3 regions of the Paenibacillus sp. FSL H8-0548 genome follow, and region 2 is predicted to be linked to each of the others. Evidence: riboswitches for the same ligand, from Rfam matches in the RefSeq annotation. Region 2 holds a riboswitch; each other region holds the start of a gene.
What was found. Region 2 has a riboswitch for cobalamin ahead of MHI37_RS15310 (ABC transporter substrate-binding protein). Riboswitches for the same ligand answer to the same signal wherever they lie in the genome.
Positions count from the first base shown of each region.

Region 1 (3,280 bases), 1.3 Mb from region 2:
GCTGCTGTTAATTTGAACTCTAGCGAAGCGGATCTTACCTATCGAATAGAGAATAAAGGCAATGATGAAATTACGCTGCTGGGAGTGGAAATCAACCGTTTTATTGAGCATATGCAAGATTTGATGCGTACGATTCGCTACAATGCAGTCTCGGTGTCAGATTATGCTGGCAAGCTGAGCGTAGGCTCGCATCAGAGCAGAGAGCTCTCGTCCCAGCTTGCCTCTACGGTTAACGAAATGGCGATTGGCGCGGAGAATCAAGCAGATGGTGCTGTTGAGGTTGCGAGGTCGATGGAGGATATGGCTACAAGTGTTGGAAGAATTGCTTTTTCCTCAAACATAATGGCGGAAGCATCAAGCGATATGCTGGCTGCTGCCGAGGAGGGCCATGAAAAAGCGAATAACGCTGTTGGGCAGATGGAGAGATTAGGCACGGCAACTGCTGCTATCTCGCGTGTCATCGGACAGCTTAATGAGCGCTCATCTGAAATTCAAGAAATGGCAGGCACCATTGCGGCTATTGCGAATCAGACGAATTTACTGGCGCTGAATGCGGCTATTGAAGCAGCTCATGCTGGCGAGTATGGCCGAGGGTTCGCAGTCGTATCAGGCGAGGTGAGGAAGCTTGCGGAGCAGGCATCGAATCATGCCGGTCATATTGCAGAAACGATCAATGAAGTGCTTGCCTTAACCGCAGACGCGGTCGGCGCAGTAAATACGGGGGAGCAGGAGATGGAGCAAGGAATGAGGATCGTACACGAGCTGAAGGATTCCTTCGATACGATCTGGAAGGAGTCCCGTCAGGTTACGCTGCAAATTCAGGACGTATCTGCTTCGACTCAGGAAATGGCGGCAGGCAGTGAACAGGTCAGTGCCTCTGTTGATACAATGGCTCAAGTAGCAAAGGATACTTCGGTCCATGCTGCCCAATCAGCGGCTGACACGGAGCATCAAAATCAGCTTGCCGAAGAGACGCTAGCGCTAGCCTCGTCAGTGAATGAGCTCTCCGAGGAGCTGCGGAGATCTATTGAGCGGTTTAGGATTGAATAAACTTTTTTTGCAATAAGCCCTTTGTTTAATCAGCTATATCTGATACAATTCACAAATCAACTACTTACAATTTAATAGAATAGCTTGTATGGTGCTGCCGTAAATATTCGTATGCAGCTTAATAGGGAAGTTCGGTCAAAGTCCGACGCGGTCCCGCCACTGTATCGCAGAGCTGACTATCAGTTAATCCACTGTCTATTTAAGACGGGAAGGAGATAGTTTGGCAATGAAGCGAAGCCAGGAGACCTGCCATAGAAGCGCTCTATATTTCTCACGAGGATGGGAGGGAGATGTTTATTTGTGTTTTGCAATAGGTATAAGTAGGCCTATGCGTGAATACACAGGTATGACCAAACATCTTGCCAATACGGAAAGGTGTTTTTTTTTTGTTTACATATGATGAAAAAGGAGAGAAAGCTTTGATTACATTTAATAGATTTATGAAAAAGATGCTTCCTGCTATGTTGGTTTTTGTTCTAATTTTTGGGTTATTTGCACCACAGGTAAGTAAAGCGGCAGATCATACAGACAACACTTCATTAAATACGATGATTGAGAAGACTGTTGATTATTATAAAAATAGAAATACAGAACTGACCTCTTGGTGGGATCTCGTTGCACTTTGGGGTGCGGGTCAAAATTTAAGTGACGGCAGCTGGCAGCTTCCGCCTTGGTATAAAACTGATCAAGGATTGCTGCCGACCGCATCAGGAACCGAGCATATCAATTACATCTTTGGTTTGCTAGCTATGGGGGAAGATCCTGCACATGCCTGGGAAACCAATCGTAATCTGTATGCAGAGCTTGCTGCTCAGCAAAATGCAACTACAGGGGCAATTGGAAATGGATTGACAAACAGGCATATGTGGGCAATGCTTGCACTTGATACAGGAGCGAAGCTGGGAAGCTCTGTCGGTACGTGGGATGCAGCGGCTAAGCAGAAGGCTGTAGATTATTTGTTGAGTAAACAGCTTTCAGACGGGGGCTTTGCTTTCTTCGGAACGACTTCTGACGCTGATATGACAGGTATGGGGTTACTTGCGCTAGGAAATTATCAGAATGATAGTGCTGTTCAAAGTGCAATTGTAAAATTAAAAGCATTTTTAAAAACAAAGCAATTAAACGGAGAACATGTAATGTTTGGCAACAACTCCAACAGCATGTCAGCAGTCGTAACGGGCTTGACAGCAATTGGAGAGGATGTTTTATCAGATGCGTGGACTGATAATGGCAACAGTATTCTGGATTCCTATGCACTTTTCCAAGTGCAGAATGGGGCTTTCAAATATTTAGAAAGTCAGTCAAATGCAGATGCTATGGCGACTAATCAGTCACTTATCGCATTACTAGATACCAAATATCAGAAGACGGTATGGCATCGCTTCGCTGATATTAAACTGCCAGTTCGGGTTTCGGTAGAAGTAGACGGCATTTCTGATCGTATTTACGAGAAAAATATCGTTTCTGTTCCGCAAAGTACGAACTCGGCAACGGCTTTAGATGCGCTTAAGTACGCACTAGACAAAGCAACACCTGCTATCCTTTACAACATTGTAAATAGCAGCTATGGTCCATATGTACAAGGAATAGACGAGCAAGAAGCGGGCTCCCTTGGCGGCTGGGATGGCTGGATGTACGAGGTTAATGGAGCTGCACCAGATGTAGGTGCAGGAGAATACCAGCTCAAAGAAAATGATAAGGTTCGATTCTATTATAGTCGTTACCCAGCTATTGCGACCGCGGCAGAGCTGGCAGGCGGCACAACTGATCCCTATGTTGATGTTACACTTGTAGGAGATGATTTCAGCAGTGAGGCCATTTCCGCTGAGAATTGGATTATTAATACAAACTCAGCAGACCTAACGGTTCAATCTATAACGAGTGTAAATAACCAAACCGTTAGAATTCAGCTTCATGGTCAAGTAACGAGTGAGCCGATTACGATTCAAGCATTATCAGCGGCATTAATTAGTAAGCAAAAGAGTAATACGATTACTCTGAGAATTCCGGTAAAAGCTAGTCTGCAGGTTGACGGGATATCAGGGGCAATTTTTGCAGCACAAGAAGTTAAAATTAAAAACACTGAAAATCCGACAACAGCGCTAGATTTGTTGAAGAAAGCTCTTGATCAAGCAGTTCCAAAGATTAGCTATGAGATCGTAAATAGCAGCTTCGGTCCTTATGTGAATGCGATTGACGGTCAGGCAGCGGGCAGCCTTGGCGGCTGGGA
Region 1 covers NZ_CP152049.1:2,329,588-2,332,867, forward strand. The annotation lists gene MHI37_RS09840 (methyl-accepting chemotaxis protein) at 1-1,050, shown strand, start outside; cobalamin riboswitch at 1,123-1,319, shown strand; gene MHI37_RS09845 (DUF4430 domain-containing protein) at 1,470-3,280, shown strand, end outside.
Region 1: another riboswitch for cobalamin. It lies ahead of MHI37_RS09845 (DUF4430 domain-containing protein); the one in region 2 lies ahead of MHI37_RS15310 (ABC transporter substrate-binding protein).

Region 2 (3,280 bases):
GATTAGTACAATTAGCTTTGTGCGTTCCACGCGTATGCCCAGATGGGCTGCATGCCGCTCGCCAAGCACGAATAAATTTAGAGATTGACCATATAAGAGCAAGATCGGCAGACCTAGTGCTAGAAGCGGAAGCAGCATATAAACATTGCTCCAGCTGCGCATAGCTAGCGAACCCATTAGCCAAAACAAAATTTGGTTCACAACGCCCTCCGACATCGATACCATGAAGGATACAAAGGCGCCTAAAAACGCTTGTAAAATGACTCCTGACAAAATCAATGTTTCAATCTGCATGACCCCGTTGTTTCGTGACAGCCAGAAAACGCCTAACAACGTAACTGTTCCTGTTCCGAATGCAACGAGCGGTATCGTCCACATGCCAAGCGCTGTCTGCAAGCCGAACAAAATAATAAATGCAGCGCCGACTGAGCAGCCCGAGGCAACCCCTAATGTATAGGGATCAGCAAGCGGATTGCGAAGCACTCCTTGAAAGCCAGTACCAGCTAGTGCAAGGCATGCCCCAACAAGGACAGCAAGCAATACGCGCGAGAGCCGTACCTGCGTTACGATTGCAATTTCTGCGGACGAATAAGGAACTGGCTGATCAGACAGCCAAGGCAGTTGATGCAGCATGATTCCCCATACGTCCCTTACTGAGATGCCGGCTGATCCTATCGAAAGGCTGACAACGATAGAAACAGCAAGAAGGAGCATAGCTGCTCCTCCATACCAAACCAATTTATATGTCATTTTATTATTTTACGAGATCCGGGTGAATAACTTTAGCAAGCTCCAGCAAACCATCAGCAAGACGCGGTCCTACGCGTACGAGCGGATCCTCGGTCACTGCATGCATATGCTTGTTCTTCACTGCATCGATGACATTCCAGCCTGGGCGGCTTTCAATGCTCACAACGATAGGATTCGGCTCCTCCTTCAATGCAGGATATATAATAAACTCTGGGTTTTTCTTGACGATATCCTCAGCGCTAATCTCGTACCAGCCTGGGAGCGAACCGGAAATGTTGCTGCCGCCAGCGAGCGTAATAAGCTCATCAAGAAATGTGCCGGAGCCTACAGTCCAGCCAGCATCGAACTCTAAGTATACCTTCTTCTTCTCGGCATCCTTAACCGCTTCAGTTACCTGCTGCTTTACTAGGCTCATATGCTCAGCAATTGCAGCTGCCTCGGATGGTTTATTCATAATATGGCCTAAATTTTCGATTTTGGCAATGACTGCATCGTAGGTGAGCGGATCTGTTGCATAAACGTTGATGTTCAGCTCGCGAAGCTTCGCAATCGCTTCTGTATTCATTGACGATGATGCGAGTACAAGATCGGGCTCAAGGGCGAGTACCGCTTCAATATTAGTCGTGATATCGCCTACCTTTGGCTTAGACGCAACCTCCTCTGGATAATTGCTCCATTCATCAACTCCAACAATCTGCCCGCCAGAGCCTATAGCATAAATGGCTTCTGTTTCACTAGCTGCAAGCGTGACGATCTTAGTTGGCACTTCCGTAAAGGTGATTTCTTCTCCTGTATCATCCTTTATCGTAAAGGGATAAACAGTGGCACTCCCTTCTGGCGAAGGCTCATGCGTCGTTGTTTGCCCAGATTGATTTGCTGTATTTGTTGGCTTGTTCTCGGTATCCTTGACATCACCGCATGCAGCTGTAATCATAACCAGCATCGACAATAGCAAAGCGAATAACAGCTTCATCCTATTACTGTTTTTTCCAATCATCTTTTACTACACTCCCATAATTTTTTTCGTATGAACAACAAAAAGCATCTCTGACAAAGGTGTCAGAAATGCTGTTATACGCTGCTTAGCCGTTAGCTTAAGCGAATAGCTTCTCCAACACTTTCCCCAAGTCCACGTAGGTTTAAGCGTTACATAAACAGGCAGATTTTCTGACTCGGCAGCTGCAGCGCTGCTATTGCATAGCTGCTGTGCCTTACAGTGGCGGGTCCGTGCCGGATTTTCACCGAGCTTCCCTATTAAGCGTAAGCTAAGACCATCTATGTGGACATTCATCCTCATCGCTTAGCTCCTGCACCTGTTCACTTCAATCTATGAGATTATCAGTAGTAAATATAACATTGACCCATAAAATTTGTCCAATACTGACCTAGCTATATGAAATGAAGGGTACCAGTTCTGCTCACAGCATTCACCGCATAGGTAACGTAATGAGCGATATTCGGATTAAGGCGAAGGAGGTTTTTATTAAAAATGACGTCTGAGCCAAAAGCACATGCTCCCTTCATCAAATATATACTCATATTTGTTGTGCTAGCGCTGCTTGCCAGCTTGACATTTATTTGGCTCCGTTCAGGAGCTAAAGCTGCTCCCCCAATTACAGAACATACATTTGAGCTTGGTCAAGCTGTTTGGGAGATAGATGCCTACCCTGCCAAGGTGCTTCAAGAAAACCACTTCGAGGTTGGCCTTACAGATCTAACGGGTGCTCCCTTGCAGGGTGCAATTCTTTCCGTCAAGCTTGAAATGCTGAATATGGTTTGTGGAGATTATGAATTTCAAATGACTGAAGTTCTGCCAGGAAAGTATTCTGGTGAAGGAATACCTTTGATGGCAGGCAAATGGAAAGCAACAATAACGCTGGAAAAAGCAGAGCATAGCTACACCCTCGTTAGAGTGCTGCAAGCGATTCATTAGCAGCATTGCTTTCTTACCACAGCCACGGATTAATAGAAGGAATAAAGCCGTTAGCGGCCAGTCCTCGCAATATCGAGATGATTCCAACAGCTAAAGCCGTTGCTACACTCGCTTTCCTCATAAACCGACGCCACTTTTTGTTTGCGAATGCTGCGATAGATGCAGCCGCCGCTAACGCAGGAAAGGTTGATAAACCGAATAAGGCCATGACGGCCGCCCCTTCGAGCCATGATCCCGTGGAGGCTGCCGTCATTTGCATCGCATAGGTCAGGCCGCAGGGCAAAAAACCGAACGAAATTCCCGTAGCGAGCAAATGTCTAGTTTCTTGACTTTCTGACCGCTGTACTCCCCCAGCCAAGCGCTTATGGAGAAAGGCCGATAATCGATGCATGAATGGCAGCTGAAATCTCCTCCACAGCCAGAGCAGCAAGAAGCAGCCGCCTATAATAGAAGCTAAGCCCTGTACCCCTGCGAGTCTGCCTGCTACATCGACGAAGGAGCCAACAGCACCCATCACACTTCCCAGCAAGGTATAAGATAATATTCGACCTGCATTATAAAGGAGCATTGATTTCGTTACCGATGCGGAGGAGTTCA
Region 2 covers NZ_CP152049.1:3,622,646-3,625,925, reverse strand. The annotation lists gene MHI37_RS15315 (iron ABC transporter permease) at 1-750, opposite strand, end outside; gene MHI37_RS15310 (ABC transporter substrate-binding protein) at 755-1,747, opposite strand; cobalamin riboswitch at 1,890-2,044, opposite strand; gene MHI37_RS15305 (hypothetical protein) at 2,240-2,683, shown strand; gene MHI37_RS15300 (sulfite exporter TauE/SafE family protein) at 2,697-3,280, opposite strand, start outside.

Region 3 (3,280 bases), 1.2 Mb from region 2:
GGAGACATTGTACGTGTCGAGCTTCCGAAGGCACTGAGGGCTGAACAGCTGCCAGGCGAAGCGGGAACTTATGCCTTTATGGATGGTCCGATCGTACTCGCAGGGCTGGTGGATGAGCAGCGGCGGCTGATTGGAAATGCTGAGCAGCTGGAAACTCTGCTCGTCCCAGATCGGGAACGTAACCATAGCTGGTGGAACTCTGGCTATTACCGTACGAGAGGGCAGGAGAGGGGCATTCGGTTTGTTCCTCTGTATGAAATAAAGGATGAAAGCTATACCGTATATTTTCCGCTTATGACAGAAAACCATTTACCGAATTAAGAAAATAGCGTATTCTTGTCCGTGTGTGAGCCGTAATCGAAAAGGAGAATGGATAACATGAGCATATTGGGTACAAAGGATAATCCTTGGAAATTAAAAACTCCACCGCAGTCGTCAGAATACGAAATGTACAAAGACGAAAAAGATGGTATTGAAATTTTAGTGTGCACGGTAGGGAAAACGGTTTTGCATTATGATTATCGTTGTATTGCGGATTTAACTGCCATGCTAAAGGGGCATAACGACTGGATAGAGCTAGGCAGTGCAGATGAGCAAAAGCCTGCAAAAGAAGGGACTGTCGAGGCGTGGGGACGTTCGCCTGAAAATCCGCTTGGCGGCTGGTATGGCTTGAAAAAAGGCTTCCGAGGTAGATTTGGCATGTACATACCGCCATTGATGGAGGAATTAGGACTTGCAGAAGTAGAGCATAAGCCAAGAAGCAATCGTATGAAATCAATATAAAAGCAGCGGCCAAGGATGCTATTTTAGAATCCTTGGCTGTTGTTTTTACATAGACAAAAGGTCCATAATTCGATATGATGAGCAAGAAAATTGAATAGGAGAAAAAGGTGCCAATGATGTTTTATTTTGAGTGAAAGCATCCATTGGTTAAAAGGGAAGAGGGTGAAAATCCCACACGGTCCCGCCACTGTGAAAGAGGAGTCCTTGCAAGCATGCCACTGAGAAGCGGTGGAAAGCTGTAAGGGTGATGATTCTAAGTCAGAATACCTGCCTGTTTCTCATACACCGTTAACTCTACGATGGATAGGAAGGTGTTTATTAGTGCATGAATCCTTTAATTGCACCCGCTAGTAAACCTCTTAACTATTCCTGTTGTGAGGTTTTTTTTGATGCTCTGATGTCATAACAATATAGGACTAGATAGGGAAGGAAGATTTTATGATGAGAAAAAATAGGTTTGTGGCGTGGGCTTTAGTTATAAGTTTGCTTCTTTCAACGGGCTTTTGGAGCAGGGATGCAGCGAGTGCTGCAAGCCGTGTTGATTTACACCATTTGTATACGGATGCAGATGCCTTCTCTGATTGGGCATACAGCGCGATCGGCGATGCTACGCAAAATGGCTTCGTGCAAGGCAGCAATGGGAAATTTAATCCGAAGGCTGCGGTTACAAGAGCAGAGTTTGCTAAAATGCTAGTCTCTGTTCTTAAGCTGGATATGACCTTGGACAGGGCTGGGAATTTTACTGATGTTGCGAAAAAGGATTGGTTTTATCCTTATGTGACGGCGGCTGATCATGCGGGATATATGTCCGGCTTTAATGAAAGGTTTAATCCGAATGAGAGTATTACCCGTGAGCAATTGGCAGCAACTCTCGTGAGGGCATTGGCGATCGAGCCCATTAAGTCACCAGCAGTCATTAAAGATATAGATGCGGCCGCCGCTTGGGCGAAGGCAGATATTGAAACAATTGTTGCTTTTGAATTAATGACGGGCGATCAATCAGGCTTCCAGCCAAAGGCTTCTGTAACGAGAGAAATGGCGGCCGTTGTAGCGATGAGAGCCTACGATTACAAGCTAGCAGAAAAGCCTGCTGAGAACGAGACAGATCCTGACAAAATAGATGCGATAACGAAGCAGATCATTCAAACGGCAGCCTTTATGCAGAAGGCTGTAACTGATCCGGCTATTGCAAGTGTCGGCGGTGATTGGACTATCGTAGCACTGGCACGTTCAAGTGCAGCGGTTCCAGATGCCTATTTTGCTAACTATTTATCGAATGTAGAAAAAACGATGAAGGAAAAAGCAGGCAAGCTTCATAGCGTGAAATATACGGAATACGATAGAGTTATTTTGGCGCTGACCGCACTTGGGAAAAACATTGACGACGTTGCAGGCTACAGCCTAAGAGAACCTCTTGCCGACTATGAAACGTTAATCAAGCAGGGCATTAACGGTCCGATTTTCGCGCTTATTGCGCTCGACAGCAAGCACTATGAAATTCCAGTTGTTGCAGGCGTGAAGACGCAGACCACGAGAGAGCTTCTGATTGATTTTATTTTGAACAGGGAGCTTCAGGACGGTGGATGGGCGTTAGGCGCAAATGCTGATGCGGCAGATGCAGATGTTACAGCTATGGTCATTCAGGGGCTTACACCTTATTACGAAACAAAGGATAACGTAAAAGCGGCCGTAGATCGTGCCATTACCTGGCTGTCGAAGGCACAAAGTGCAGATGGAGGGTTTGCAAGCGGGGACTCTGTTAGCTCGGAGAGCGTTGCTCAAGTTATCGTAGCTTTGTCGGGCCTAGGCATTCATCCACATCAGGATTCGAGATTTGTTAAAAATGGATATTCCACCATCGATGCTTTATTAAGCTTCGCTGCACCAAACGGAGGATTTTATCATGTGAAGCAGGGTGGAACGGATAATGGCGGAGCGAAGCCCGGAGAAGTGGATTTGATGGCATCGGATCAAGCCTTGTACAGTCTTGTTGCTTATGAGCGAATGGTTAAAGGACAAACGGGTCTATATGATATGACGGATGTAAAAGGATGAGGGTGCAGGGAGCGAATGGGTGAATGAATAACAAAAAAATGAATAACAAAAAATGGTTGACAGCTTTATTGATCATTGGCGTGCTCGCTATTGCGTTTTTCTGGGGCGGAAATTATCCGAAGAGCTCGGAGAAGCTGGCGAATAGCAGCATAGAGGCTGAGGTCGCTCTTGAGACGACTGATTCGGCGATTTCTGATGATCTGCAGCAGGATGATCCGATAAGCACAGCAGATAACGCTGAAGCGGCGACGCCAATGCCTGCAGATGCTGCAAAGCCTGAGGCAACACCGCTGCCATCACCATCGGCAGACCCGGTTAAGCCAGCAGAAACTGCTGCTTCAACCCATGTGGATAAAGTGACGCAGACTGAGGCGCCAAGCAAAGACAAAAGCACTCCAAAAAAAGAAGTGGATAAGAAACCAGCTGCAAGCAAGGATAAATT
Region 3 covers NZ_CP152049.1:4,798,406-4,801,685, reverse strand. The annotation lists gene MHI37_RS20975 (beta-L-arabinofuranosidase domain-containing protein) at 1-321, shown strand, start outside; gene MHI37_RS20970 (DUF6855 family protein) at 379-783, shown strand; cobalamin riboswitch at 872-1,073, shown strand; gene MHI37_RS20965 (S-layer homology domain-containing protein) at 1,222-2,838, shown strand; gene MHI37_RS20960 (DUF4430 domain-containing protein) at 2,862-3,280, shown strand, end outside.
Region 3: another riboswitch for cobalamin. It lies ahead of MHI37_RS20965 (S-layer homology domain-containing protein); the one in region 2 lies ahead of MHI37_RS15310 (ABC transporter substrate-binding protein).